DNA from 2 places in the Stenotrophomonas sp. 116085_Sma genome. Region 2 is predicted to be linked to the other one. Evidence: predicted binding sites of a transcription regulator. Region 2 holds the regulator's gene; the other holds the start of a gene.
The links. The regulator FliA, encoded in region 2, starts transcription of late flagellar genes. The targets are predictions, from matches to a motif close to TAAAGTTTNNCNNNCNNNGGCCGATAA.

Region 1 (14,621 bases), 1.6 Mb from region 2:
GCCACCGGCCTTCTGGTTCATCACCACGCTGGTATCCACGCGCAGCGAGCCATAGCCCTCGATGGCCCTGCGCAGGTCAACCATGCCCCAGCCATAGATCGGGTCGACGCCTGCGGCACCCAGATCGCGCGCGGTGGTCAGCAGGACGTCGCGCACCTGGGCGTTGTCCAGGTAGGGGAAGCGCTCGATCAACAGGCCGAGTGCACCGGTGATATGGGGGGCGGCCATGGAAGTACCGGTCTTCTGGCCGTAGTCGTACGTGGGATTCTGGCTGTCGATGAGAAGACGGACGTAGTCTGCGGTCTTCTCCAGACGTCCCCGGATGTCACCGGAAACGATGGTGCTCAGGATTGCCGTGCCGGGCGCGGAAATGCACCAGTTGGCTGCAGCGCCGCAGATGCTCGAGCCTGCGTTGATCACGTAGTCGGTTTCGCCATTGGCTGCATTGGGCTGGCGAACGTTGGCGACGGCCAGCCAGTAGGGCTCGATCTCCGGCTTCCAGCGCGGCAACGCCGCGGTGATGCCGGCAACGGCGCCGCTGCCATTGCCGGCCGACCAGACCTGGATCAACTGCGAAGCAGGGGCGTTCGCACTGTCCTTGTAGATGCTTCCGTATACGTCGTAGCCGGCGCCGATGCGTGCGTACTGGGCATCCAGCGCGGCAACGGTCATGTTCCGGGTGGAGATGCCCCAGCTGTGATTGATGGCACGCACGCCCTGTGCCTGCAGCTGTGCGTACATGTCCAGCGTGGCTGCGTCGTCGGGGTCCGTCCGTTCCACGGCTTCAGGCAGGTAGCCTCCGCTCGCCTGGCGCCTCCACTCGTAGTAAGTGTCACCAAATACACGGGCGGTCGTCAGATCGGCACCGAAGGCGACGCCGTGCACCCCCGTGCCATTGCGATTGGCGCCAATGGTTCCGAGGACATGCGTGCCGTGATCGGCATAGCGGAAACCCCATTCACGGCCTGCGGCAATGATGTTGGCCTGCAGGGAAGCAGGCACGCCCGCGCCGAGCGTGTAGTAGTTGATACCCGGTTGATCCCCCTGTGTCTGGCTGCACGCGCCGGTACCGCCGACGGTTCCTGGTGACGCACAGTTCGGGCCGATGGTGATGCTGGAAGTGTTGCGGCCGGCGAATTCGGGGTGAGCCAGTGCCGAGCCGGTGTCGAACAGCGCCAGGCGCACGCCCTTGCCGGTCAGGCCGCGGGCATACGCGTAGTCGGCGCCCATCGCACCCAGTCCCCAGTCGGCGTTGAACTCATCGCTGCGCCAGCTGGCGGCATCGCCCGGATTGCCGAGCAGGGCGGTGCTGGTTGCCGCTGGCGTGGTGGCCGTCGGTGCTGCAGGCGCGCTGACGGCGGGCTGTGCCCAGGCCGCCTGCAGCTGGCGCTGCTGCTGCCATGCGTCGAGCGCTTCGCTGGCCATGACGGGCGATGCGGCTGCAAGCAACAGAGCGCTGGACACCGCCAGGGCGAGGCGGCTGTGCAGCGGGGAGCGGGAGTGGGACGAACGGCCGTGCAGCGGGTGATTCATCGGGCAACTTCCTTGATGGACGGACAACAAGGCCGTTAACGCCAATCCGTGGCGATGTCCCCCATGAATGTGAAAGAAAAATTGTGAACGGGTTAAGTGTGCGTGACAGAGGGCTTCACTTCGTCTCCCCCTGTCCTCGCTAACGTGGTCCGGCCTGGGCTCACCAGGCTTATCAAGGAGTGATGGCGATGCGTGTTATCAGGAAGGTGATCGCAGTGGCGGTACTCGCGTTGGCGTGTACCGGTTCGGTGGCAGTGGCTGGGCCGGTCGAGCCCTGCGACCAGCCCTGCTGGCGGGCGTATCAGATGTGCCTGGCCAGTGGTGCCGATGCCGGTGAATGCCAGCAGGCGTACAACACCTGCGTGGTCGATCTGTGCATGGGCGTGTGAGTCGCGCCGTTTGAGCCGTACGTGGAGCCCCGTCATCGACGGGGCTCTTCTGTTTCAGCGATCGCCTCGGTTGGCGATGCGGGCGTCTGGCCTGAGCCCGCTTGCGGGCCATGCACGCAGCGGCGAGGATGGGGAATCGCATCGGAGCCGCTGCGCATGGCCGTCAAACGTATTGTCGCCAACATCGCCACGCCTGACCCGGCGCGTGCCGCAGCGTTCTATGGCGGGCTGCTGGGCATGCCGGTGGTGATGGATCATGGGTGGATCGTCACCCATGGCGGGCAGGGCAGTGCGCTGGCGCAGGTGAGCTTTGCCAGCGAAGGGGGTTCCGGTACTGCGGTGCCCGACCTGTCGATCGAAGTGGACGACCTGCAGCAGGTGCTGGAGCGCATGCACGCGGCCGGCATCCCGCTGGAGTATGGCCCGGCCGACGAGCCCTGGGGCGTGCGTCGCTTCTTCGTCCGCGACCCGTTCGGGCGGCTGTTGAACATTCTCGCCCACACCTGAGCGGGGAGCGCTGCTTCAGCGGCGACTGCCGCCGCGCGTCGGAGCTGCCGGAACGCCGACCATGCGCAGGCAATCTACTTCCACGGCGGCAATGAAGGCATTGGCATCCTGTGCCGGTGTGGCGATCAGGTCGTCGGTGGCGCCATGCACGCCGGCATAGATCAACGAGGCGGTGACCTGTGGAGCAGGCAGTTGCCACAGTCCGGCTGCGTTGCCCGTTTCGAGGATGCCCAGCAGTTGCTGCTGGATCGCATTGCGCTCGGCGTTGCCGCGCTGGTGGTGGTGATGGTTGGCGTACACCACGTCATGCAACGCGTGGGTGCGCACGTAGATCTCGACGTTGGCGCGGATCCAGGCGCGGAGGCGCGCTGCGCCATCACCGGCAGGGTGCTGCTGCACGGCCCGCTCGACCTCGCCAATGAACTGCTGCGTGTAGCGCTGCGCCAGCGCCTGCAGGATCTCGGTGCGGGAGGCGAAATAGGTATAGAAGGTGCCCTTGGCCACGTCGGCCGCGGCGACGATGTCGCTGATGGTGGTGGCGTCCACACCCTTCGACAGGAACAACGCCTGCGCGGCGTCCATCAGTTCCTCCCGGCGGGTTTCGGCGGGCTTGGTGCGAGGCCTGGCGACAGCTGGGGTCTGCATGGTGGGCGATATGAGGGTGTGACGGCCGCCATTCTAGCGGCCTCTTCGTATTGACTGACCGTCGGTCATTGACCGACGGTCAGTCAGTCGCTAGGATGCGCGCACATCCTCCCCCGGGATCCACGCATGAAACGCCTCCAACGGCCCGCCCTGGTGATGGCGGCCTACCTCGGTACGTTCCTCGCTTCGCTGGACATCAGCATCGTCAACGTGGCCCTGCCAACCCTGCAGCAGGCGCTACGGACCGACATGGCAGGCCTGCAGTGGGTGATCAACGCCTATGCGATCGCACTGTCGGCGCTGATGCTGTCAGCCGGTCCGTTGGGGGATCGCTATGGTCATCGGCGGATGTGGCTGCTGAGCGTCGCCACCTTCACCCTGGGCTCGCTGCTGTGCGCCTGCGCCAAGGACCTTTCGACCCTGGTCGCCGGCCGCGCGGTGCAGGGCGTGGCAGGCGCGCTGTTGATTCCCAGTGCGATGCCGATCCTGAGTCACGCATTTCCCGATCCAGGCCAGCGTGCGCGCGTTATCGGTGGCTGGTCCGCCTTCAGCGCGTTGGCACTGGTGCTCGGCCCGTTGCTGGGCGGTGCACTGGTGCAGCGCGCCGGTTGGCCCAGCATTTTTCTGATCAACCTGCCCTTGGGGCTGCTGGCGCTTGTGCTTGGCGCCTGGGGCATTGCCGAGCGACGCCACCCGCAGCACGCCGCGCTGGATCCGGCCGGGCAGCTGCTCAGCATCGTCGCGCTGGGCGCGCTGTGCTATGGCCTGATCGCGATCGGCGAGCATGGCCTGCTGTCCCGGGTGACGCTTCTGGCGCTGGGCGCCGCAACTGCCGGGCTGATCCTGTTCGGCATCGTCGAACGGCGGGTAGCACGCCCACTGCTGCCGCTGGACCTGTTTGCCGACCGCCGCTTCGGCATGCTCAACCTGGCCTCTTTCGTACTGGGCTTCACCGCCTATGCGAGCCTGTTCTTCCTGTCGCTGTTCTTCCAGCAGGCACAGGGCCACAGCGCCGCGGCGGCGGGCGCACAGCTGGCTCCTCAGTTCCTGTTGATGGGTGTCGTCTCGCTGCTGTTCGGTCGTCTGGTCGCCCACCTCGGCCTGCACGCCGCGCTGGTGATGGGCTACGCCCTGGCCGGGGGGGCGCTGTGCGTGATGGCCACGTTCGAACCGGCTACGTCGCGCGCTTATGCCGGTGCCGTGCTGATGCTGCTTGGCATCGGAATGGGGCTGGCAGTGCCAGCGACCGGCATGGCAATCATGAACAACGCACCGGCCGAACGCGCGGGTATTGCCTCAGCCACGATGAACGCGCTGCGCCAGGCAGGCATGAGCCTGGGCATCGCGTTGCTGGGCAGCCTGATGGGCCAGCGTGCCGTACAGCAGTTCACCGCTTCCGCGCAGGCCGCAGGTCAGCAGCGGCTTGTTGCGCAGGCGCGTGAACTGATCCTGCACCCCGGCTCGATGCACACCACGCCGCAGGTGCTGGCCTGGTACCGCAGTGCGATGGCCAGCGGGTTCGGTTGGGCGATGGCGGCTGCGGGTGCGCTGGCCCTGCTTGTGGCGCTTGGGCTGTATCGGCAGCGTGCCCCGGCCTGATCGTGCGGGGTTCACCGCTGCTGGGGGTGTGGATCCTCTGCACCGTGCTCGATCTGCTGCTGTTGCTGGCGTGCATTGGCGTGGCGTGCGTGCCCGCCTTCGCGTCCGATTGCGGCCATGTGCTGCCGGTCGCGGCTGATCGCTTCGCCGCCCTTGCGGCCTGCAGCACGCGCTTCGTCGGGGCTGAACTCGTGCGCGTTGCCGGAGGCGTGCGCCGCGCGCCCGCCCTTGGCGGCGATCGCGCGCTGTTTGTCCTGGTCCATCGAGGCGAAGCCCCGGTTGGAGCGGTGATTCTGGTCGGTCATGGGACTCTCCTGCTGCAGGGTCGGCGCCGTCGTCAACGGCAGCGCCCATGCTTGGCCATCATGTGCTAAGTCCAGGTCGCCATCCTCGCCATGGCCTTCACGCCACGTGCGCACGCGGTTGATGGCGTGGCCTTACCGGCGAACGCAGCGGGAGATGCCGTCGGCGAAGAGGTGAGGCACCGGCGCAGTGTCAGCGCCGGCGGGCGTCGCGCAGGCGTTGCGCGAATGGCCGCTGCTCCAGAACCTGCAGTGCCTCGCGCAGCACCTGCTCCAATGACTGGCCGAGATCCGCATCGAGGCTGCGTGCGGCGCGTGCGGTGGCCTGCCATTGCGCCTGCAGCGCCGGCAGTGCCTGCAGTGCGTGCGGGCTCAGCTGCAGGATGCGCTCACGGCTGTCTTCGCCGATGACGGCGTGCAGCCAGCCATCGCGCACCATCGCAGCTACCGTCTGGCTGAGCGCCGAATGGCTGAGCCCGCAGGCCAGCGCCAGGTCCTTGATGCGGCAGGGGCCCTGCGCCATCAGCGTGCGCAGCACCGGGGTGTACCGCGGCCGGTAGTCCAGTTGCAGGTCGCGATAGGCCTGCTCGACCGCCGGGTCGAGCTGATCGAGCAGGGCGCGCAACAGGGTGCCCAGGCTGGCATGTTGGAGATCCATGGCCGTAATGATATATAAGTGCTTATATATCATCAACGCGGGGGCGGTCATGGCGGTTTCGTGGATGCTGGGCGCGCTGCTGGCGGCGTCCTGCCCGGCCCAGGACACAGTGCTGCAGGCGGCGGCTACGGCAATAGAGGCGCACTACCTGGACGTGGCCGAAGGCGCGCGCATCGCCGATGCACTGCGTGACTGGTCGAGGCAGCAGCGCTATGTGGACAGCTGCACGGACCCCAAGGGCTTCAGTGCGCGCCTGAACCAGGATCTGGACGTGTTCGACGGCCACTTCCATGTCGAGCGGGTGGATGCCAGCGCCGGCCAGGACGACTGGCTGATGGCCTGGCGTGCGGATGCACGCAGCAATGGTGCGGGCGTGCGCGAGGTGCGGGTGCTGGAAGGCAACATCGGTTACCTGCGGCTGAGCACCTTCTATCCGCTCGATCTGGCACGGCCCAGGCTGGTGGCAGCGTTCACCCTGCTGGCCGATACCCAGGGCCTGGTGCTGGATCTGCGCCAGAACGGGGGCGGAGATGATGGCAGCGCGGACCTGCTGGTGCGTACCCTCTTGGAGTCGGGTGTCACCGCGGTGCAGGTGCTGGAGCAACGTGGCCGGCGTACTCCGGTACCACTGCCGCCAGCAAGCCTTCCGCTGTACCTGAAGCCGCTGGTGATACTGGTCGACCGCCGCACGGGCTCGGCGGCCGAGTTCGTGGCGTATTCGCTGCAGGCCCAGGGACGTGCGCGCATCGTCGGCGGTCGCAGTGGTGGCGCCGCACATATGTTCGATGATCCTGTGCTGCTGCCCGATGGCTATCAGATCAGCATTCCGGACCGGCAACCGATCAATCTGCGCACGGGCGGCAACTGGGAACGGACCGGTGTCGTGCCTGACGTTGCAGGCGGTGACGACCCGCTGTTCATCGCGCGTCAACTGCTGGCGCCGCCGAAGTCGTCAAGATGAACGCACAGTTGTACGTTCGCGCTATCGCAGATGCGTTGTCGCATGCCTAGAATCGAGGCATCCCGGTAGTTCCCGGGCGCTTCGAGTGAATGGACTCAATGAAGATTCTGTTGACCGGCAGTTCCGGGCGGATCGGGCGCGCGATCTTCGGTGCGTTGGCGGCTGCCCATGAAGTGGTGGGCCTGGATCGCAGCCCGTTTGCCACCACGCGCATCATTGCCGATGTCACCGATCATCAAGCCGTCGTGCGCGCGGTGCAGGGTGTCGACGCGGTCATCCATACCGCGGCCCTGCATGCCCCGCACGTTGGCCTGGTACCGGATGCGGTGTTCCAGCAGATCAACGTGGACGCCACTGCGCACCTGCTGCAGGCGGCGCGAGAGGCAGGTGCACGGCGGTTCGTGCTGACCAGTACCACTGCGCTGTACGGCCACGCAGTGGTGGCAGGAGGATGCCGCTGGATCGATGAGGATACCGAGCCGTTGCCGCGAACGATCTACCACCGCAGCAAGCTGCAGGCCGAGGCCCTGGCTGAAGCTGCGGCCGCACCGGACTTCGGCGTGCGCGTGCTGCGGATGGGGCGCTGCTTCCCGGAACCGCCGGAACGGATGGCGATGTTCCGGTTGCATCGTGGGATCGACGCCCGTGACGTGGCCAGTGCCCATGCCGCGCTGCTGCTGGACGAGGGGCCAGCCTTCGCCCGCTACATCGCCTGCGCGGCAACCCCGTTCCGGCGCGAGGATTGCCTGGAACTTGCCACCCAGCCGCGCAACGTACTGGCCCGGCGCGTGCCGCAGCTGCTGGCCGAGTTCGAGCGCCGCGGCTGGCCGTTGCCGCTGAGCGTTGACCGCGTCTACGACAGCGCCCGCATCCGCAGGGAGCTGGGGTGGCAGCCGCGTTTCGGGCCGGACGCCGTGCTGCAGCAGTACGCCGCAGGCAGCATCGAGGTGTTGCCACGCGCGGAGTGGATCAAGGATCGGGTGGCCGAATAGGGGACGCCGGGGCGGGTTCCTGTCCCGTCCCTGAGTGCATTCAGGAATGTGTAGGGCGGTCGCCTCAACCTCGTTGGCAGGCGGCCGCTAACCCGGTGCGCTTCCAGCGCCGGGCGGGTCCCGGCGGCCGGTGGCCTGCGCGACGGATCGCGCACCTGCGCGGTGCCCTCGCGGTGCCGGTCGTCCTGAACTGCCTTGCGGACCCCTCCATGCCTTCTTCCCGTTCCGCCGCTGCCCGCCGTCCGGGCAGCATCGCCCACAAGCTGATGCTGGGCACCGCTACCATCGCGCTGCTGTGCTTCGGCCTGACGGCGTTCCTGATCTATCGCCAGGCCAGCGCCAGCCTGATCGATGCCTCGCGCCAGACCATGACCAGCGAGGCCAATGCCGAAGCGCGCCAGGTCGCCGCCGACCTGGGCACGGCGTTCGCCAGCAACGATGCGATGGTTGAAGCCGTGCTGGCCCAGCGTGCGCGGGGTGACGTGCCTGATCGCGCCAGCCTGGCGGCCGTGCTCGGTGAGCAGCTGCGTACCCATCCGGAATGGCTGGGCAAGAGCACCATGTGGGAGGCCGATGCCTTCGATGGCAAGGATGCCGAGTTCGCCAATACCGAGATGCACGATGCCAGCGGCCGCTACATGAGCTACTGGGCCTGGCATGACGGCAAGCCGCAGCAGTCGACCATGACCGACTACACCGAAGCCGCCGACGGTTCGGCCGACTGGTACGTGGTGCCCAGCCGCGACAAGCTGCCCAAGGTCAGCGAGCCCTACGCCTACGACATCGCCGGCCAGCAGGTGCTGATGAGCACGTTGAGCACGCCGATCGTGGAAAACGGCAGGTTCCTCGGTGTGTTCACCGTGGACTTCTCGCTGGCGGCGCTGCAGAAGCATCTGGCGACGCTGACGCCGATGGGCGCCGGCCGCGTCGAACTGCTTTCGCCCAAGGGCGTAGTGCTGGCATCGGCCAATGCGGCCGAGATCGGCAAGCCGCGCAGCGACGCATTGACCCGCAGCATGCTGGCCGACATTGCCGCCGACCGCAGGTTTGAAGCCTTCACCCCGGACGCGGCCGGCAACGTACGCGTGTACGTGCCGCTGCGCGTGGGCGACGCCCCGCAGCGCTTCGCGCTGGGCGTGGTGATGCCGCATGCGGTGATCGTTGCCGAGGCCCGTCAGCTGCTGTGGCTGACGCTGCTGGTTGGCGTGGTGGCCGCGCTGACCCTCAGCGCCGGTGTCTACGTGCTGCTGCGCCGCCTGGCGATACGCCCGCTGGCCGAAGCCGTGCGCGTGGCGGGCGACGTGGCCGCCGGCAAGCTGGACAGCACGCTGCCGGCACGCAGCAACGATGAAGTGGGCCGCTTGCTGGAGGCGATGCAGGGCATGCGTGGCCAGCTGCAGGCGGTGATGGCCGCGCAGGCGGAAATGGCGCGCCGCCACGATGCCGGCGAGCTCAGCTACCGCATGGACGCCTCGGCGTTCCCGGGCGAGTACGGCCGCATGGTGGCCGACAGCAACCAGCTGGTGGCCTCCAGCAATGCGGTCACCCAGCGCCTGGTCGAGGTGATGCAGCGCTACGCCGTAGGTGACCTCAGCGTGGACATGGAAGCACTGCCGGGCGAGAAGGCGGTGTTCACCGCCGCCATGGCCACCACCAAGCACAACTTGGCCGCGATCAACGAGCAGATCCAGCAGCTGGCTGCCGCGGCGGCGGCCGGCGACTTCGCTGTACGCGGCGACGCCCAGCGTTTCGATCACGATTTCCGCCGCATGGTGGAGACCCTCAACACCATGATGGAGGTGAGCGACCACAACCTGGCCGAGCTGTCGACGCTGCTGCGCGCGATTGCCGCAGGCGACCTGAGCGCGCGCATGCAGGGCGACTTCCACGGTGTGTTCGCGGTGATGCGCGATGATGCCAACAGCACCGTGCAGCAGCTGACCCGGATCGTCGGGCAGATCCAGCAGTCGGCGGCCAGCATCCGCCTGGCGGCGGGTGAGATTGCTGCCGGTAACAGCGACCTGTCGCGCCCCACCGAACAGCAGGCGGCCAACCTGGAAGAAACGGCCGCGTCGATGGAGGAGTTGACCTCCACCGTGCGCCAGAACGCCGACCACGCGCTGCAGGCCAACACCCTGGCCGGCTCCGCAGCGGGCGTTGCCAGCGAAGGTGGCCAGGTGGTCAGCCAGGTGGTGCAGACGATGGAGCAGATCGAAGCGTCGTCGCAGCGCATCGCCGAGATCATCTCGGTGATCGACGGTATCGCGTTCCAGACCAACATCCTGGCGTTGAACGCGGCGGTGGAAGCCGCGCGGGCCGGTGAGCAGGGCCGCGGCTTCGCCGTGGTCGCCAGCGAAGTACGCGCGCTGGCGCAGCGCTCGGCGGGCGCTGCGAAGGAGATCAAGGAGCTGATCGACGCCTCGGTGGCGCAGGTCGGCGCCGGTGCGCAGCTGGTGCACGGCGCCGGCCGCACGATGCAGGAGATCGTCGGCCAGGTCGGGCGGGTCAACGAGATCATGGCCGAGATCTCGGCCGCCTCGCGCGAACAGTCGGCCGGCATCGAGCAGGTCAACCAGACCGTGGTGCAGATGGATGAGACCACCCAGCAGAACGCCGCGCTGGTGGAGGAAGCCAGTGCTGCGGCACGCGCGATGGAAGAGCAGGCCGAGCAGCTGGCGGTGGCGGTCTCGCGCTTCCGCCTGCAGGCCGAGCCGGTGGGCGTGGCACGCCGCGCGGCCTGAGGTCCGCTACGCGCACATGAAAACGCCCGGCCAAGGCCGGGCGTTTTCGTTTCAGCCGGTCACAGGGCACCGGATCCAGGTCCGGTGACGGCCTGGGTTCAGAACATCCCTTCGAAGGGGTTCCAGCTGGCGCGACCCTTCACCTGCTCCAGGTAGTAGCTGTAGTTGGTGCTTGAAGCAACCAGGAAGTTCATGGCGATGAACAGTGGACGCGCGACGACATCCGGCAGGAACAGCGAGACGATGGTCAGCACGATGCCGATGCCGATCACCACCAGTGCCTTGCGCCACATGCCCAGGATGAGCAGGTAGATGAAGCCGAAGAAGAAGGCGAAGAAGTTGATGTTGACCTTCAGGCGGTCGCCGAAGGACAGCGCCTTCCAGGCCTGCTTGAAACCCGGTTCCTTGGGTGCGCCGTGCTGCTGGAAGAAGTTGAAACGGAACTGCCACTTCGGGCTGAAGCGGGAGAGGTCGACTGCGTTCATTGACGTGCACGTCCTTGTGGGAAAACGTTTACATGATACGGGGTGGCCGGTTCGGGAAGCTACCCTGCGGCGTCAAAAATGTGACGCTCAGTGCGCAATGGCCTGCGGCCAGGGCGCGCACCGTCACCCACCCGCCTTGTTTTTAGGATAGGGTGCGCAGTTCCGCTGCCGCACCCGCTGAATCCGTGCGGTGGCGGGATGTCCATGGAGGTTGCATGACCACACCTGCTACACCGGAAAACGCACCGGGACCGGTGCTCCTGCCGACACCTGAAGTGGTGCAGGCACAACAGCTGCTCGCACGCCAGCAACTGGCGGTAGCGATGGACCGTGCACGCACGGCGGCTGCGCAGAGCGCGGCGCCCGCCGCCGCACTGGAAAGCGAGTAATCCGCAACACCGCCGATCGCGCTGGCCCGTCGCCAGCGCGATCGCGGCGGACGCTCCTGCTCAGAACCGCGCGGTCATGCTGAGGAAGTAGCTGCGCCCGGCCACGAAGTAGTCGGTGGAGCCTTCCGCATACAGCTTCTTGTCGGCCAGGTTGCTGACACCGCCACGCAGGGTCAGCACCTCGTTGAGGTTCCAGGCCGCGGTCAGGTCATACAGCGTGTAGGCCTTGAGGAAGGTCGTCGCCGTGCCGGCCTGCTTGCCGGTGTACTGCGCCGACAGGCTGCTGGAAAACACCGTGCCGGGCGTCCAGTCCAGCGACGAATAGCCAGAGAATTCCGGGGTGTCGATCAGGTTGCGGCCGGTGGTCAGGTTCTTGGCTTCCTTCATCCAGGTGGCCGAGGTGCGCCAGCGCCAGTGCTCGCCGAGGCGGAAATTGAGGTTGCCCTCCATGCCGCTGGTGCGCGCGCGCTGCACGTTGCTCATGCGCGTCCACCAGATGCCGTTGAACCTGCCCAGCGGGGCGTACTCGATCTTGTTCCTGAAGTCGGTATGGAAGTAGGTCAGGCCGGCATCGACCAGGTCGTTGTCGAAGCTGATGCCGATCTCGCGGTTGGTACTGGTTTCCGGGTCCAGGTCCGGGTTGCCGGCCATGTAGCAGCCGCCGCGCGTGTAGCCCAGCGGGATCAGCGAGGTGCAGCCACGGCCACCGGACTGGGTGGCGGCGGTGGCGGAGTTCTCGGTCAGGCTGGGCGCGCGGAAGCCCTTGGAAATGCCACCACGGATCGTCCATTGTTCGGCCGGGTGCCAGACCAGGTAGGCGCGCGGGCTGACGTGGCCACCAAACTTCTCATGGTGGTCCAGGCGAGCGCCCAGGGTCAGCGCCAGGGTGCGGTGCAGCTTCAGTTCGTCTTCGACGAACAGGGCCCAGGTATCCACTTCCAGATCGGAGCCGCTGACCGCATTGCCGGCATAGTCGATCGGCGCGCGGCCGATGGTGTCGGTGTTGGTCAGCTCCTGGCGCTTCCACTGGCCGCCCACGGCGAACTGGTGTTCAACGCCGAGGGTGAACGGCGTGGTCAGGCTGCCCTCGATGATCGTATCGGTTGCTTCGGAACGGCCGGTAGCACCGATGTCGTTCTTGTACTCGGTCCAGTACGCACTGATCTTCGAATTGCCGAAGCTCCACTTGCCATCGTGGTTGAGCGCCAGCGAACTGCGCTTGAGTTCGCTGGCCCCCCAGGCGCCTTCGTCCTGCTTTTCCAGCGAGGCGTCGATGAAGGCCTGCTGCACGCCATGGCCGGCTTCCAGCGACAGTTCCTGCGCGTCGCTGAGCTTCCACTGCAGCAGTGCGTCGACATTGCGGTCCTTCTCGCCGGCATAGGCGTTGCCGTAGACACCCCCGTTGGACTGGTCCGAGTCGCGGCGCATGCTGTTGGCACCGATGCGCAGGCCGAAGCGTTCGCCGAGCGGACCGGAGAAGGTGGCGCCGATCTGCTGGGTGTCACCGCGCTTGCCGTCGCCGGGGCGGGTATAGCTGTGCGTCGCGCTGCCGTTCCATTCATCGCCGATGCGCCGGGTGATGATGTTGATCACACCGCCCATGGCGTCGGAGCCATACAGCGATGACATCGGCCCGCGCACCACTTCGATGCGCTCGATCTGGTCGGGCGAAATCCAGTTCAGATCCTGGCGGCCCAGGTCCGGCCGGTAGTTGGTCGACGCCGAGCTGCCCATGCGCTTGCCGTCCACCAGCACCAGCGTGTAGTTGGACGGCATGCCGCGCAGCTTGATCTTGGATTGCTCGCCGACAGCGCTGAGGCCGCCGGTCACGCCGGGCACGCGGCTGAGCAGGGTGGCCAGGTCGTGCACCGGCTGGCGCTCGATGTCCTCGCGGCTGATCACGCTGATGCTGGCCGGGGCATCCTTGATCCATTGCTGGTTGCCCGAAGCGGTGACCACCACGGTATCCAGATCCTTGGTGGAGGCATCGGCGCTGGCCTCTGCGGCGGCAAGGCCGGGCAGGCCCAGCAGGCAGGCGGTGGCCAGGGCACTGGCCAGGCGGGTGCGCGGCAGGCGCGCGGAACGGGAACGGAACAGCTGGGACATGACGGCTTCCATCGGAGGAGGGAGACCCGGTGGAAGCAGCAGGCGCACGCACACAGCAGGCAGCTCCCTTCCATGGGTCGTTGGGCGCGCGGTTCGAACCGTCGCCGCTGGGTGGGTCTCGGCCGTACGGAAGACGGTGACCTGCCTGGTTAATGAAATGATAACCGTTCGCGTTTGTTACGATCCAGTACCCGGTGTGACGCAGTGACATCCCGCTGCTCGGCGCGCCATCGCCTGCTGTTTGCTGAATGGGGATAAATCCCGGCGTAGACCTTCGCACCCGGCTTACATCCGGCGCCCTAGACTGGGCCGCATTTTCGATTCCGCCCCGTTGGAGATCGTGTGGGTTCCGGTAGTGACAGACAGCGACTGTGCGGCCAAGGGCCGGCACAGCCAGGACAAGTGCGGGCGCCGGGAAGGCGCGCCGGGAACCTTCGTGCATGCAGCCCGGCCGGGACGGCCGGCCATGCCGACCGTGGGGAGTAAGCGGTGATGGGGGGTCAAACCATCCACGCGGACGCGGATGCGCCCCGGCTCGACGCCGGCTGGGCGCTGCTGCCCGCCGAATCACCGCTGCCGATGCCCGAACAGACCCTGCGCGAAGGCGCGCTGAAGGTCCGTCGGCACCGTACCTCGCCACGCCTGATCGGCCTGCGCCGGTTCTACATCTTCGGCGGCACCCTGGCCATGACCGCCATCGCCACCCGCATGATGTGGCGGGTGCTGTCGGCCAATGGCATCAGCGTGCTGGAAGCCTGCCTGCTGGTGCTGTTCGTCGGCCTGTTCGCCTGGATCGCGCTGTCCTTCGCCAGCGCCGTGGCCGGCTTCCTGACCGCCGTGTTCGACCGTGGCTATCGCCTCGGCATCGACCCGGACAAACCGCTGCCGACCGTGCACAGCCGCACCGCGCTGCTGATGCCGACCTACAACGAGGATCCGCGTCGACTGCTGGCGGGCCTGCAGGCGATCTACGAGTCAGTGGCCGCCACCGGCCAGCTCGAACGCTTCGACTTCTTCGTGCTCAGCGATACCCGGCGCGAGGACATCGCACGCGCCGAGGAGCAGGTATTCGCCGAACTGCGCGACCGCGTGCCGGACGGCCAGACGCGGCTGTTCTACCGCCGCCGTGGCGACAACAGCGGGCGCAAGGCCGGCAACATCGCCGACTGGGTGCGCCGCTTCGGTGGCGCCTACCCGCAGATGCTGATCCTGGACGCCGACAGCCTGATGACCGGCGACAGCATCGTGCGCCTGGTGGCCGGCATGGAACACAACGCCGATGTCGGCCTGATCCAGACCCTGCCGTCGGTGATC
Region 2 (14,621 bases):
CGTGACCACAGCATGAAAATCAAACGATTCGTCGCCGCCGACATGCGCTCGGCCATGAACCTGGTGCGCAAGGAACATGGTCCTGACGCCGTGATCCTGTCCAACCGCCGGATCGAGGAAGGCATCGAGATCGTCGCCGCGGCCAACTACGACGAGAGCGCCGTGCAGCGCGCACTGGAAGCCTCGCGTCGTGACGTCGCCCCGCCGCCGGCACCGAAGCCGCGCACCGCCGCCGACGCGGTGATCGCCGCGGTGACCCGCCGCCGCAGCGCTACCCCGGCGCCGGAGCCGGTGGCCGCCACCACCTCGGCCGTGGCCGCCCTCGCCCGCGCCGCGGTCGGTGCCACCGGCCGCACCCTGGACAGCGCCGACGAGATCGTGCCGACCCGCGGCAGCACCGGCTTCGCCGCGACCCTGGCCCGCGCTGCCGTCAACGAACCGGCGCTGCCCGAACAGATCTTCGCCCCGTTCGCCGAGGCCATCGTTGCACCGGCACCGGCCGTCAGCGCGCCAGCCAACCGTGCCCGCTTCCAGATCGACCCGCCGCACGACATGCATCACGAAAGCGTGCCCCCCGCCGTGCAGCCGCCGCCGCTGCCGGGCGCGGCCGTCGCCGAACCGCAGCCGGCCATCGCCGCCAGCGAACCGGCGTTGGCCGATGCCAGCGCCGAAACCGCGCCGGAGCCCACCCTCGCCCCGGCCCCGGTGCTGACCGTGGTTGCCCAGGACGACGCCGAGATCCGCCAGCTGCGCCAGGAAGTGGCCGGCATGCGCCAGGTGATCGAGCGCGAGATGAACCGCTTCACCGACGAGCGCCTGCGCGGCTGCCCGGTGCGCGCCACCGCGCTGGACCTTATGGACGAGTACGGATTCGACGCCGGGCTGGCCCGCGACGTGGCCATGCAGATCCCGCTGGAGACCGAAGCCCACCGTGGACGCGGCCTGATGCTGGGGCTGATCTCGCGCAAGCTGCCGATCGCCCCGGTCGACCCGCTGGAAGAAGGCGGCGTGATCGCGCTGGTCGGCCCGACCGGCGCCGGCAAGACCACCACCATCGCCAAGCTGGCCTCGCGCTTCGCCGAGAAGCACGCCCCGCGTGACGTCGCCCTGGTGACCACCGACACCACCCGCATCGGCGCCCGCGAGCAGCTGTACGGCTACGGCCGCCAGCTCGGCATCGCGGTGCACGAGGCCAACAGCGGCACCGACCTGGACCAGCTGCTGGAACGCCTGAAGGACTACAAGCTGGTGCTGATCGACACCGCCGGGCTGGGCCCGCGCGACCGCGCACTGGCCGCCCAGCTGCAGTGGCTGCGCGCCGCCCGCCAGGTCCGCACCCTGCTGGTGCTGCCGGCCAACACCAGCTTCGGCGACATGGACGAGGTGGTCCGCCGCTTCGGCGCCGCCAACCTGCAAGGCCTGGTGCTGAGCAAGCTGGACGAGACCGGCCGCTTCGGCAACGCCCTGTCGGTGGCCGTGGACCATGCCCTGCCGATCACCTGGGTGACCGATGGCCAGGACGTTCCGGACGACCTGCACCGGGCCAGTGCAGCCAATCTTGTACTTCGCCTTGAAGATTTGCGCCGAGCGGCCGATATGCCCTGCAACCCGGAGTTGAACCATGCCGTCGCGTGAGTACGCCAAGCTGACCAAGACCTTCCCGCTGTCGGCCACCCGCAGCGAGCCGCTCGGCCCTGTGCGCACCCTTGCCGTCACTGGCGGCAAGGGCGGCGTGGGCAAGACCAATGTCTCGGCCAACCTGGCCGTGGCACTGGCCGGCATGGGCAAGCGCACGCTGCTGCTGGACGCCGACCTTGGCCTGGCCAACATCGACGTGATCCTGGGGCTGAACCCCACCTTCACGCTGGCCGACCTGGTCGCCGGCCGCTGCTCGCTGGACGATGTGATCGTCGAAGGCCCGAACGGCGTGCTGGTGGTCCCGGCCGCGTCCGGCCGCCGGCACATGGCCGAGCTGGCCCCGGCCGAGCACGTCGGCCTGGTCAACGTGTTCTCCGAACTGGAACGCGAACTGGACATCATGGTGGTCGACACCGCCGCCGGCATCACCGACGGCGTGCTGACCTTCTGCCAGGCCGCACAGGACACCGTGGTGGTGGTCTGCGATGAACCCGCGTCGATCACCGACGCCTACGCGCTGATCAAGGTGCTGTCGCGCGAACGCGGCGTGGACCGCATCCAGGTGGTGGCCAACATGGTGCGCGACCCCAACGAGGGCCGCGTGCTGTACGAGAAGCTGACCCGCGTCTGCGAGAAGTTCCTCGCCGATGTCTCGCTGAACTACCTGGGCTGCGTGCCGCAGGATGACTGGCTGCGCCTGTCGGTGCAGCGCCAGCAGCCGGTGGTGAAAGCCTATCCGTCCAGCCCGGCAGCACTGGCGATCACCGAGATCGCGCGTCGCACCGCACGCTGGCAGGCGCCAACCGAACCGCGTGGCGGCGTCGAGTTCTTCCTCGAGCGCATTCTCAAGCAGCGCGGGGTGGCCGCATGAAAGGTGCAGCCCAGTACCGGGAGGTCCAGCGCTCGGCGGCCAACGAGGTCATCGCCCAGCACTCGGACCTGGTGCGGCGCATAGCCCACCACCTGGCCGCGCGGCTGCCGGCCAGCGTTGAAGTGGACGACCTGATCCAGGCCGGCATGATGGGCCTGATCGAAGCCTCGCGCAGCTACGACGCCGACCAGGGCGCCTCGTTCGAGACCTATGCCTCGATCCGCATCCGCGGTTCGATGATCGACGAGATCCGCCGTGGCGACTGGGTGCCGCGCTCGGTGCACCGCCGTGCCCGCGATGCCGCCGCCACCATCCGCCGCCTGGAACAGAGCAGCGGCCGCGCCGCCAGCGCCACCGAAGTGGCCGCCGCGATGGAGATGCCGCTGCCCGAATACCTGCGGTTGATGGAAGACGCCGCACGCGGCCAGGTACTGAGCCTGGAATCGCGCATCGAGGACCAGGGCGAGCTGGACACCGTCGCCCAGGGCGGCCCGACCCCGCAGCAGGTGCTGGAGCGCGGCGAATTCGGCCGCGAGCTGGGCAAGGCCATCGGCCACCTGCCCGAGCGCGAACAGCTGGTGCTCTCGCTCTATTACGAGCAGGAACTGAACCTGAAGGAGATCGGCGCGGTGCTCGGCGTGAGCGAGTCGCGGGTCTGCCAGATCCACGGCCAGGCGGTGCTGCGCCTGCGTGGCCGGCTCAAGATTTTCGAGGCGGCGGACGCCGGCCTGGAAGAATGAACATGCCCGAGGCGGCTGCCCCCGGCCGCCCGGAATGAACAACAAAGGAACTCTGCTTTGAACAAGAACATGCGCATCCTGATCGTCGACGACTTCTCGACCATGCGTCGAATCGTCAAGAACCTGCTGGGCGATCTGGGCTTCACCAACACCGCCGAAGCCGAGGACGGGCATGCCGCGCTGTCGCTGCTGCAGAGCCAGCCGTTCGATTTCGTGGTCACCGACTGGAACATGCCGGTGATGACCGGCATCGAGCTGCTGAAGGCGATCCGCGCCGATGCCAAGCTGAAGACCCTGCCGGTGCTGATGGTCACCGCCGAGGCCAAGCGCGAGCAGATCATCGAAGCCGCCCAGAACGGCGTGAACGGCTACATCATCAAGCCGTTCACCGCGCAGACGCTGGAAGAGAAGCTCGGCAAGATCTTCGAACGCCTGGCGGCCAGCGCCTGATGGATACCACGGTCGACAAGAACGCCCTCGCCCTGCGCCTGCAGGAAGCCCTGGACGCACTGGAGTCCGGTGACGAAGCCGCCTGGCGGCAACGCATCGACGGACTGGTCGCGCTGCGTACGCAGCCGATGATGAGCGGCCTCTCGCGGCTGGCCCGCGAGCTGGGACAGGCACTGGGTGAACTGCCGACCGTGCCCAGCGAGGCCGGCGAGCTGGACGACGCCTGCGCACGCCTTGACCACGTGGTGGCGATGACCGAACAGGCCACGCACCGCACCCTGGACCTGGCCGAGGAATGCCGCAGCCTGACCGAACAGCTGCGCGCCGAAGGCCTGCAGCCGGGCCAGGACGCGCAGCTCGAGCGCATCCGCCACAACCTGACCGAGATCGCCCTGACCCAGAGCTACCAGGACCTGACCGGGCAGATCATCCGTCGCGTGGTCGGCATCGTCCGCCGCGTGCACGAGGGCTTTGGCGCACTCGGCCTGCCGCCGGAACAGCATCGCACCGATCCGGAACTGGCCGGGCCGGCACTGAAGGGACTGGACCGCCACGCGGTCTCGCAGAACGACGCCGACGACCTGTTGTCGGATCTGGGGCTGTAAGCATGAGCGCGGTATCCGACGACATCACTGCCGATTTCATCATCGAGGCCCAGGAAATCCTGGATCGCCTGGGCGAACAGCTGGTGTCGCTGGAGCAGGCACCGCAGGACACCGAGCAACTCAACGCGGTGTTCCGCGGCTACCACACGCTCAAGGGCGGCGCCGGCTTCCTTGGCGTCACCGCAATGGTCGAGCTGTGCCACGCCGCTGAAGAAGCACTTGGCATCGCGCGTGCCGGGCAGGCGGTACTGCAGGCCCACCACTTCGACGCCGCCCAGCAATCGCTGGACTACCTGCAGTCGATGCTGGACGCCGTGTCCTCCGGTACGGAGCCGGGCTATGCGCCGCCGGACCTGATCGCGCAGTTCGACATGAACGGTGGCACTGCCGCACCGGTCGCTGCGGCCGCGCCTGCGGCAGGTGGCAGCGATCTGATCACCGACGACGAATTCGAGGCCCTGCTCGACCAGCTGCACGGCGGCAACGCGCCGACCGCAGTCGCGCCGGCGAAGAAGGCCGACGACGGCCTGATCAGCGAAGACGAGTTCGAAGCCCTGCTGGACCAGCTGCACGGTGGCGCTGCGCCAGGCGCCAAGCCTGCTGCCGCCGTCGCGGCGGCACCCGCCGCAGCACCGCGCCCGGCACCCGCAGCCAAGCCGGCAGCCAAGCCGATGGCCGAGGCCGAGCACACCGTGCGCGTGGACACCAAGCGCCTGGATGCGATCGTCAACCTGATCGGCGAACTGGTGCTGTCACGCAACCGCCTGAAGACCCTGCGTGCACGCCTGCGCGACGAGGAGCTGGACCGCGCCGTATCGACGCTGGACATCGCCACTGCCCGCCTGCAGTCGGCGGTGATGCGTACCCGCATGCAGCCGGTTGGCAAGGTGTTCTCGCGCTTCCCCAAGGTCGCCCGCGACGTCGCCCGCTCGCTGAAGAAGGAAGTGGACCTCGAGCTGGTCGGCGCCGAGACCGAGCTCGACCGCAACCTGGTCGAAGCGCTGGCCGACCCGCTGGTGCACCTGGTCCGCAACGCCATCGACCATGGTGTGGAAATGCCCGAGCTGCGTGAAGCGCAGGGCAAGCCACGGATGGGCCATGTGCGCCTGTCGGCGCAACAGGAAGGCGACTACGTCAGCATCGAGGTGCAGGACGATGGTGCCGGCATCGACCCGGAAAAGCTGCGTGCCAAGGCGCGCGAAAAGGGCCTGATCGATCCGGAAGCCGCCGCTCGCCTGAGCAGCGAGGAATGCCTGCACCTGGTGTTCCTGCCCGGCTTCTCGACCAAGCAGCAGGTCACCGACATTTCCGGCCGTGGCGTCGGCATGGACGTGGTGCAGTCGCGCATCCGCGAACTGAGCGGCCAGATCCAGATCCAGTCGGAACTGGGGCGTGGCAGCCGCTTCCTGATCCGCGTGCCGCTCACCCTGGCGATCCTGCCAACCCTGCTGGTGCAGGCCGGCGAGGACGTCTACGCGCTACCGCTGGCGCGCGTGATGGAAGTGCTGCACGCACCGCGCACGTCGCTGGGCTGGTTCGATGGCCGCGCCGTGCTCGACCGCCGCTCGCACACCCTGCCGCTGGTCGACCTGCGCCAGTGGCTGGATGTGACGCCCGCCGCGTCGACCCTGCTGACCATCGTGGTGCTGCAGGCCGGTGAAGCGCGCTTCGGACTGGTCGTGGACCAGGTGCGCGGGCGCGAGGAAGTGGTCATCAAGCCACTGCCGAAAGCCCTGCGCGGCCTGCGCGGTTATGCCGGTGCAACCTTGATCGGCGATGGTCGCATGGCACTGATCCTGGACGTGGACGGCATCCGCTGAACACCGCCGGGCGTGGCCCGGCGACCCGAAAACTGTGACTACCGTCTGTACGCGTTCTCCCGGTGTCTCAAGTCCCATTCATACAAGCCGATACCGGAACCATGGATAGACTCAGCCTCATTGGACTCTTTCTCGCCCTGGCCTCGCTGGTCGGTGGCAGCATCCTCAAGGGCGCCGGCCTGGCGTCGCTGTGGTCGCCTGCGGCGTTCGTGATCGTCATCGTCGGCACCGTTGCCGCGATCCTGCTGCACACCTCGCCGGCGGTGTTCAAGCATGCGTTCAAGATCGTGCGCTGGGTCGTGCGCCCGCCGCACAGCGATCGTCGCGAACTGATCCAGCAGATCGTCGAGTGGAGCAACATCGCCCGTCGCCAGGGCCTGCTGGGCCTGGAATCGCAGGTGGAAGCGCAGCAGGATCCGTTCCTGCGCAAGGGCCTGCAGTTGCTGGTGGACGGCGTCGAGCCTGAATCGATGCGGCACATGCTGGAAATCGAACTGGGCAGCCAGGAACACCAGGACCAGGCCGGTGCCAAGGTATTCGAGGCGATGGGCATCTACGCGCCCACGCTGGGCATCATCGGCGCCGTGCTCGGCCTGATCGCGGTGATGAAGAACCTGGCCGACCCGAGCAAGCTGGGCCACGGCATCGCTGCCGCGTTCACCGCCACCATCTACGGCATCGCCTCGGCCAACCTGCTGTTCCTGCCGATCGCGGCCAAGCTCAAGAGTGTGATCTCGCACAACACGCGCGACCGCGAAATGGTCATCGAAGGCCTGATCTCGATCGCCCAGGGCGAGAACCCGCGCAACATCGAAACCAACCTCTCCGGCTTCCTGCACTGACATGGCCCGCCGCAAGCACCACGAAGAGCACGCCAACCATGAAGCATGGGCGATCCCCTATGCCGACCTGATGACGCTGCTGCTCGCCTTCTTCGTGGTCATGTACGCGATCTCTTCGGTCAACGAGGGCAAGTACCGGATCATGGCCGACGCGCTCACCGATGCCTTTGGTGGTGCGCCGCGCACGATCAACCCGGTGCAGGTCGGCAACAAGCAGGTGCAGGGCGGCGGCTGGGACAGCCCGTCGGTGATCAAGTCCGGCACCAAGATCGGCCCCTCCGCGCCGGCGCCGTCGCACGACCCGACCCTGCTGCCGTCGATGGCCTCGCAGATGCGCATGCCGGTCTCGGTGCACAACCAGGAACAGATCGCCCGTGCCGAGCGCCAGCTCAACAGCATCGCCGACCGCCTCACCGCCGCGCTGGCGCCGCTGATCGACCGCGGCATGATCAGCGTGCGCCGCACCGAGCTGTGGATCGAAGTGGAGATCAACAGCGACATCCTGTTCCCCACCGGCTCGGCCGCGCTGGACATGCATGCACGGCAGACGCTGGCCAGCCTGGCCGAGGTGCTGCGTGACGTGCCCAACAGCGTGCGCGTGGAAGGCCATACCGACAACGTGCCGATCGCCACCGCCACCTTCCCCTCCAACTGGGAGCTGTCGGCCGGACGCGCGGCCAGCGTCGTGCACCTGTTCGCCGACCAGGGCGTGCAGCCGTCGCGGCTGGCGATGGTCGGCTATGGCCAGTTCCGTCCGCGCGAAGAGAACGACAGCGCACAGGGGCGCAACCGCAACCGCCGGGTGATGGTCATCATCCTGGCCGACACCTCGCATGCGGTGGATCCACTTGGCCAGCGCCTCAATGCGGCCACCGGCGCCGCCGACAACAGCACCACCGAACAAGCCGCCGCAACTCCGGCTAACGCCCCCACGTCCCCCATCGCACCGGTGAAGTTGCCGCCGGTGCCGGCTGGCAGCCGTGTCGGCGCCGCCGTTCCCCCGGCAATGAAGGAGTAAACCGATGCGCATCTGGGCAGTCGCCAACCAGAAGGGCGGAGTCGGCAAGACCACCACCACCCTCGCCCTCGGCCGTGGCCTGGCCGCGCTTGGCCATCGCGTATTGCTGATCGACCTCGATCCGCATGCCTCGCTCAGCCGCGCCTTCGGCGTGCCGGTGGATCCGCCGCCGGCCGGCGTACTGGAACTGTTCGGCGCCCCGCCGGCAGATCTTTCCAGCCTGTGCCATGCCAGCAGCATCCACGGTCTGGACTATGTCTGCGCGCAGTCGGCGCTGGCCACGCTGGAGCGCCGCAGCGCCAACCAGCCCGGCCTCGGCCTGGCCCTGCAGAACGCGCTGGCGCGCCACCAGGGCCAGCACGACTACATCCTGCTGGACTGTGCCCCCACCCTCGGCCTGTTGATGATCAATGCGCTGGCCGCTGCGGACCGCCTGATCATTCCCACCCAGGCCGAGCCGCTGGCCCTGCACGGCCTGGATGGCATGGTCCGCACCGGCGAGATGGTCGAGCGCTCGCGCCGCCGCCCCCTGCCGATCTCGATCCTGCCGACCCTGTTCGACCGCCGCACCCGCGCCGGCAACGAATCGCTGCGCACCATGCAGGATCGTCACGGCACCCGCGTGTGGGAAGACGCGATTCCGATCGATACCCGCATCAGCAATGCCGCAGGCCTGACCCTGCCCAGCGTCGGCGAGGACTACCCCGGCCGCGGCCTGGCCGCCTACCGCCGCGCCCTGAACTGGATCCTCGGCGAAGATGCCCGTGCCCTGGAGCAGGCGGCATGAACAGCACAGGCGTATTGGACGACTACCTGGACGAACTGCTGGGCGAAGCGATTGTGGCGACGCCGCCCTCCACCCTGTCATCCGACAACGCCGGCCCCTGCCCGACGAGCGCGGTAGCGCCCGAGCGTGAGCCGACCTGGGACGACCTGCCCGCCGAAGTCATCTACGAGACGGACGCCGTCGTCGCGCAGCCCGCTGCAGACAACGCAGCCCTGGAGGCCGCCTTCGACGCCGCCTCCACGCCCGCGACCGTGACCGACACGGAACGCGAGCCGACATGGGACGACCTGCCCGATGAGGTCGTTCATGAGACCGCGCCCGCCCTCGCTCCGGTCACAACCAAGGCTGGCCCAGAGCCCACCTGGGACGACCTGCCCGACGAAGTGATCTACGAGACCGACGCGGCCGACAGCCATCACCTCGCCCACACTGACAGCCCAGGGCTGCAGGCCGCGTTCGAAGCCGCCGCCGGTGGCGAGGATGTCCCCACGCCGCCGCCGGCCGTGGTGACGCCCCCGGCACCGCGCCCTGCACCTGTACCTGCCCCGGCTGCACGCGCTGCAGCCGCGCCGCCCCCGCGCGTTGCCGTGGATGCCCCGGCCAGCAGCCGTCCCGGCACCTGGCAGGAGCTGCAGGCACAGGCGCACCAGCCCGCCAGCAGCCCACACCCGCAGAACCGCCGCGCCGGCGAGCGCACCTCGCGCTGGCTGCGCCTGCGCTGCGGGACCCAGGCGTATGCGCTCGAACTGCTGAAAGTGCAGGAAGTGGTGTTGCCGGTGCCGCTGCTGCCGTTGCGCGGCACCGCACCGGCGATGCTCGGGATCATGAACCTGCGTGGCCAGGTGGTGCCGGTGATGGACCTCGGCCTGCACCTCGGTGCCGCGGCGGCGGAAGACGACGCCCAGACCCGCATCGTGGTGCTGGAAGAGGATGGCGAGACCATCGGTCTGCGTGTGTCGGCAGTGGAAGATGTCGCCAACCTCACCGATTCGCAGATCGAACCCCCGGATACCGCCCGTATCTGCCAGATCTCCAATGATCTGTTCCGCGGCGTCGCCCGGGTCAGCCAGCGGCCGATGATCCTGCTCGATGCCACGCGGCTGTTGAGTTGAGCCGACGCACCGCGTCGATTCCTCTAAAGAACCCCGCCGGGGTGCCGTTATGGATCACGGAACCGTTTGTCCGGAGCAACGATGAGCACTGTCGAACTGGGTGAGGATCTCGGCATCGAGAGCACCACCGAGCTCAAGAACCGCCTCGCCCCGCTGGTGGCGCAGGCAGGCGAGCTGATCCTGGATGCAAGCCAGGTCGCCCGCATCCACACGGCAGCCGTGCAGGTGCTGTGTGCCTTCGTGCAGGCCCGCCGCGAGGCAGGCCTGGGCACCGGCTTCCACGGTTGCACCGCAAACTTCCGTGACGCCGCGCGCCTGCTGGGCGTCACCCAGGCCCTGGGCCTGGACGTAACCCATGACAACCTGAAATCTGTGGAGAACGCTGCATGAGCGCACGTATCTTGGTGGTGGACGATTCGGCGTCGATGCGCCAGATGGTTTCCTTCGCCCTCACCTCGGCCGGTTTTGCCGTCGAAGAAGCCGAAGACGGCGCGGTCGCGCTCGGTCGCGCCAAGGGCCAACGCTTCAACGCGGTGGTCACCGACGTCAACATGCCGAACATGGACGGCATTGCGCTGATCCGCGAACTGCGCCAGCTGCCGGACTACAAGTTCACCCCGCTGCTGATGCTGACCACCGAGTCGGCCGCCGACAAGAAGTCCGAAGGCAAGGCCGCCGGCGCCACCGGCTGGCTGGTCAAGCCGTTCAATCCGGAACAGCTGGTCGCCACCGTGCAGAAAGTGCTGGGCTGATCGCCCGGCACTGCTCCCCCTCTTCGCTTCCGGACCACCACTGCCATGAGCATGGACCTGCAACGCTTCCACGCCACCTTCTTCGAGGAGAGCCGCGAAGGCCTCGACGCGATGGAGGCTGGCCTGCTGGCCCTGGAATCGGGGCAGCAGGACGCGGAGATCATCAATTCGGTGTTCCGCGCCGCCCACTCCATCAAGGGCGGCGCCGGCACCTTCGGCTTCGATGCCATCGCCGGCCTGACCCACGTGCTGGAAACGCTGCTCGATGAGCTGCGTGCCGGCAAGCGGGCCCTGGAAGGCCACGCTGTCGACGCCATGCTGTCCTCGGTGGACGTGCTGCGCGCGCTGCTGCGCGAGGCCGAGCACGGCCAGGCTGCCGACCCCGCCGCTGTTGCTGCGGTGAAGGCACGCCTGGAAGCCGTTCTCTCCGGCCAGGCCGCACCGAGCGCGCCGGCCGCTGCCGCCGCCAAGGTGGACGATACGCCGGAAGCCTGGCAGATCGGCTTCACCCCGGCACCGTCGCTGTTCATGAGCGGCAACGATCCGTTGCGCATCATCCGCGAACTGGAACACCTCGGTTCGCTGCAGGTGGCCGCGCGCATGGAACGCCTGCCCGGATTTGCCCAGCTCGACCCGCTCGAGGCCCACCTGGCGTGGGACCTGGGCCTGGTCGGCAAGGTGCCGCGCAGCAAGATCGAAGACACCTTCGCCTGGGTACTGGACGACTGCGAGCTGGACATCCGTCCGGCAGCGCCGCCGAGCCTGGCTACCCAGGCGCCCGTTGCAGCAACCCCTTCCACGCCTGCTGCCATCGCACCGGCAGCGCCTGCTGCGCCAGCCGCCAGCGGCGCTGCCAGCCAGGAAGCCGAGACCTCGATCCGCGTCAGCGTCGACAAGGTCGATGCGCTGATCAACCTGGTCGGCGAACTGGTCATCACCCAGGCCATGCTCAAGCAGGTCTCGCACGCGCTGGACCCGGTCCACGCCGAGAGCCTGTTTGCCGGGCTTGACCAGCTGGAACGCAACACCCGCGACCTGCAGGAAGCAGTGATCGGCGTGCGCATGCTGCCGGTCGATGCGGTGTTCCGCCGCTTCCCGCGCCTGGTCCGCGACCTGTCCAGCCGCCTCGGCAAGCAGGTGCGCCTGCGCACCGTCGGCGAAGGCACCGAGCTGGACAAGGGCCTGATCGAGAAGATCGCCGATCCGCTGGTGCACCTGGTGCGCAACTCGATCGACCACGGCCTGGAAATGCCCGATGTGCGCCGCGGCGCGGGCAAGGACGAGACCGGCACGATCACCCTGGCCGCTTCGCATCAAGGCGGTCATATCGTCATTGAAGTGAGCGACGACGGCCGCGGCCTGGATCGCGCCAAGATCCTGGCCAAGGCCACCGAACGCGGCCTGGCCGTGCCGGACAACCCGACCGATTCGCAGGTCTGGGACCTGATCTTCCAGCCCGGCTTCTCCACCGCCGATGCGGTCACCGACCTGTCCGGGCGCGGCGTCGGCATGGACGTGGTCCGCCGCAACATCCAGGCGCTGGGTGGCGAGGTGCAGATCGAAAGCAACCTCGGCGCCGGCACCCGCACGTTGATCCGCCTGCCGCTGACCCTGGCCATCCTCGATGGCATGACCGTGGCCGTGGCCGGCGAAACCCTGATCCTGCCACTGGCCTATGTGCTTGAGGCGTTGCAGCCGCAGGCCGAGGACATCCGCAGCATGGCCGGCGAAGGCCGCGTGCTGCGCGTGCGTGGCGAGTACCTGCCCATCCTCTCGCTGAGCGAGTACTACGGCTACGGCAACCGTGCACCGGGCAGCGAATCGCTGGTGGTCGTGGTCGAAGGCGATGGCCAGAAGATCGCACTGGAAGTGGACGAGCTGGTCGGCCAGCAGCAGGTGGTGGTGAAGAACATCGAGAACAACTACCGCCGCATCGGTGGGGTGTCCGGTGCCACCATCCTTGGTGACGGCCGCGTGGCACTGATCGTCGACATCGGTGGGCTGGTGCGTTCGCTGCGGATGCCGCAGGCCGCCTGATCCATCCTGCAAGCGTTCATGAAACCGCCGCCCTTCGGGGTGGCGGTTTTTGTTTGTGCACGTTCCGGCGATGGGGCGGCGATGGGGTCAGATCCCTTTCCTGCGGAAAGGGATCTGACCCCCGCCTGACGGCGCCGCCCATTCCGTGAACTTCGTCGCCATGATGGTTTCGCGCGCAACCACGCCACTCAAGCGAAGCCCCGCCGCTACGCCACTTTCGCGCCCTTATCCCTACGCATCCGAATGTGATCTGCGTCCATAAAGTCCGCGCAGGTTGCGCCGCTATTCCGCAATGACGGCCGTCACCGAACCCCCACCGGGCACTCCCGTTCGCTCTGCAACCACCCCCAAACCGGCGCACAGACGCCGGCACTCTGCCCACCTGGAGCACCCTGCATGAAGTGGTTCCAAGATCTGCCCATCGCCCGCAAGCTGGCCGTGGGGTTCACCCTCACCACCTTGATGACCCTGGTCCTCGGCGCCTTCGCACTGGTGCGTCTGAGCGAAGCCAACGCGCAGCTGCGCGAGATGGCTGGCAACGACATTCCGTCGGTGCAGCACCTGGGCGAGGCGCGCTCGCAACTGGGCGAGTTCCGCACCTACGAACTTGCACAGCTGAGCATGCTCGACCAGCCGGAGAAGGTCGCCGACTACAACAAGCGCATGGACGACACCGCCAAGGCCGTGCATGACGAGCTGGCCGCGTACTCGGCGCTGCCGGCGCTGGCCAAGGAGCGTGAACTGTATCGCGCGGCGAGCGCGCAGCTGGATCGCTACTTCGCCGCCAACAAGGCGATGCGCGACGCCGTGGCTGCCGGTGATGGCGCACGGGCCCAGCAGATCTCCGACGAGCAGTCGCGCCCCGCGCGTCGCGATCTGTTCGCTGCAATGAAGGCACTGGGCACCCACATCGCCGGCCAGATGGACGGCAAGATCGCCGGCGCCAATGCCACCCACCGCACCAGCATGATTGCCATCGTCGGCTGCATGGTGCTGCTGTCGCTGGTCGCAGCCGTGCTGGCCGTCGTCATCTCGCGTGCAGTGACCGGCCCACTCGGCAAGGCCGTGCATGCCATCCAGGCCGTCGCGCGCGGTGATCTCAGCGTCAGCACCCAGGCCACCAGCAAGGACGAAGCCGGCAAGATGCTGGCCGCCACCGCCGAGATGACCGCGATGCTGCGCCGCTTCAGCGAGCAGACCCAGCTGATGGCGCAGATGCATGCCGGCCCGGACATCAGCCACCGCATTCCCGAAGACTTCCCGGGCGTCTACGGCCAGCTGGCCAACGGCATCAACACGGTGATCTTCGAACACCTCGATGCGATCGTCGATGCCATTGAAGTACTCAACCAGTACGCCATCGGCAATCTGACCCCGGACGCACGCCGCCTGCCCGGCAGCCGCGCCATCCTGCATGAATCGATGGATGCAGCCAAGGCCAGCCTGCTGGCAATCAATACGCAGATCCAGCAGCTGGCTGCAGCAGCGGCCGCAGGCGACTTCAGCCAGCGCGGCGACGCCCAGCGTTTCCAGCACGACTTCAAGCTGATGATCGAACACCTCAACACCATGATGCAGGTGGCTGACGGTAACCTCGGCCAGCTCTCGCAGCTGCTGCAGTCCATTGCCGCAGGCGACCTGACCGCGCGCATGGATGGCCAGTTCAACGGCGTGTTCGCCCGCATGCGCGACGACGCCAACACCACCGTTGCGCAGCTGACCCAGATCGTCGGCCAGATCCAGGCCAGCGCCTCCAGCATCACCCTGGCCGCCGGCGAGATCGCCTCCGGCAACAGCGACCTGTCGCGCCGCACCGAGCAGCAGGCCGCCAACCTGGAAGAAACCGCTGCCTCGATGGAGGAGCTGACCTCCACCGTGCGCCAGAACGCCGAACACGCGCGCCAGGCCAACCAGCTCGCCATCGGTGCGCATGGTGTCGCCTCGCAGGG

Region 1: ACZK0Z_RS19780 (methyl-accepting chemotaxis protein) is a predicted target of FliA. The motif match lies at 7,651-7,677, and genes of this name have one in related genera.

Annotation. Positions count from the first base shown of each region.
Region 1 is NZ_CM151057.1:4,273,172-4,287,792, reverse strand. It holds gene ACZK0Z_RS19825 (autotransporter domain-containing protein) at 1-1,533, opposite strand, end outside; gene ACZK0Z_RS19820 (hypothetical protein) at 1,722-1,922, shown strand; gene ACZK0Z_RS19815 (VOC family protein) at 2,079-2,429, shown strand; gene ACZK0Z_RS19810 (TetR/AcrR family transcriptional regulator) at 2,445-3,074, opposite strand; gene ACZK0Z_RS19805 (MFS transporter) at 3,201-4,673, shown strand; gene ACZK0Z_RS19800 (KGG domain-containing protein) at 4,685-4,978, opposite strand; gene ACZK0Z_RS19795 (MarR family winged helix-turn-helix transcriptional regulator) at 5,169-5,633, opposite strand; gene ACZK0Z_RS19790 (S41 family peptidase) at 5,683-6,594, shown strand; gene ACZK0Z_RS19785 (NAD-dependent epimerase/dehydratase family protein) at 6,693-7,586, shown strand; gene ACZK0Z_RS19780 (methyl-accepting chemotaxis protein) at 7,796-10,327, shown strand; gene ACZK0Z_RS19775 (DUF2628 domain-containing protein) at 10,426-10,812, opposite strand; gene ACZK0Z_RS19770 (hypothetical protein) at 11,028-11,201, shown strand; gene ACZK0Z_RS19765 (TonB-dependent receptor domain-containing protein) at 11,262-13,307, opposite strand; gene mdoH (glucans biosynthesis glucosyltransferase MdoH) at 13,800-14,621, shown strand, end outside.
Region 2 is NZ_CM151057.1:2,660,543-2,675,163, forward strand. It holds gene flhF (flagellar biosynthesis GTPase FlhF) at 13-1,635, shown strand; gene ACZK0Z_RS12530 (MinD/ParA family ATP-binding protein) at 1,622-2,509, shown strand; gene ACZK0Z_RS12535 (RNA polymerase sigma factor FliA) at 2,506-3,249, shown strand; gene cheY (chemotaxis response regulator CheY) at 3,307-3,699, shown strand; gene ACZK0Z_RS12545 (protein phosphatase CheZ) at 3,699-4,304, shown strand; gene ACZK0Z_RS12550 (chemotaxis protein CheA) at 4,307-6,124, shown strand; gene ACZK0Z_RS12555 (flagellar motor protein) at 6,226-6,966, shown strand; gene motD (flagellar motor protein MotD) at 6,968-7,984, shown strand; gene ACZK0Z_RS12565 (ParA family protein) at 7,989-8,771, shown strand; gene ACZK0Z_RS12570 (chemotaxis protein CheW) at 8,768-9,883, shown strand; gene ACZK0Z_RS12575 (STAS domain-containing protein) at 9,965-10,273, shown strand; gene ACZK0Z_RS12580 (response regulator) at 10,270-10,635, shown strand; gene ACZK0Z_RS12585 (chemotaxis protein CheW) at 10,681-12,672, shown strand; gene ACZK0Z_RS12590 (methyl-accepting chemotaxis protein) at 13,069-14,621, shown strand, end outside.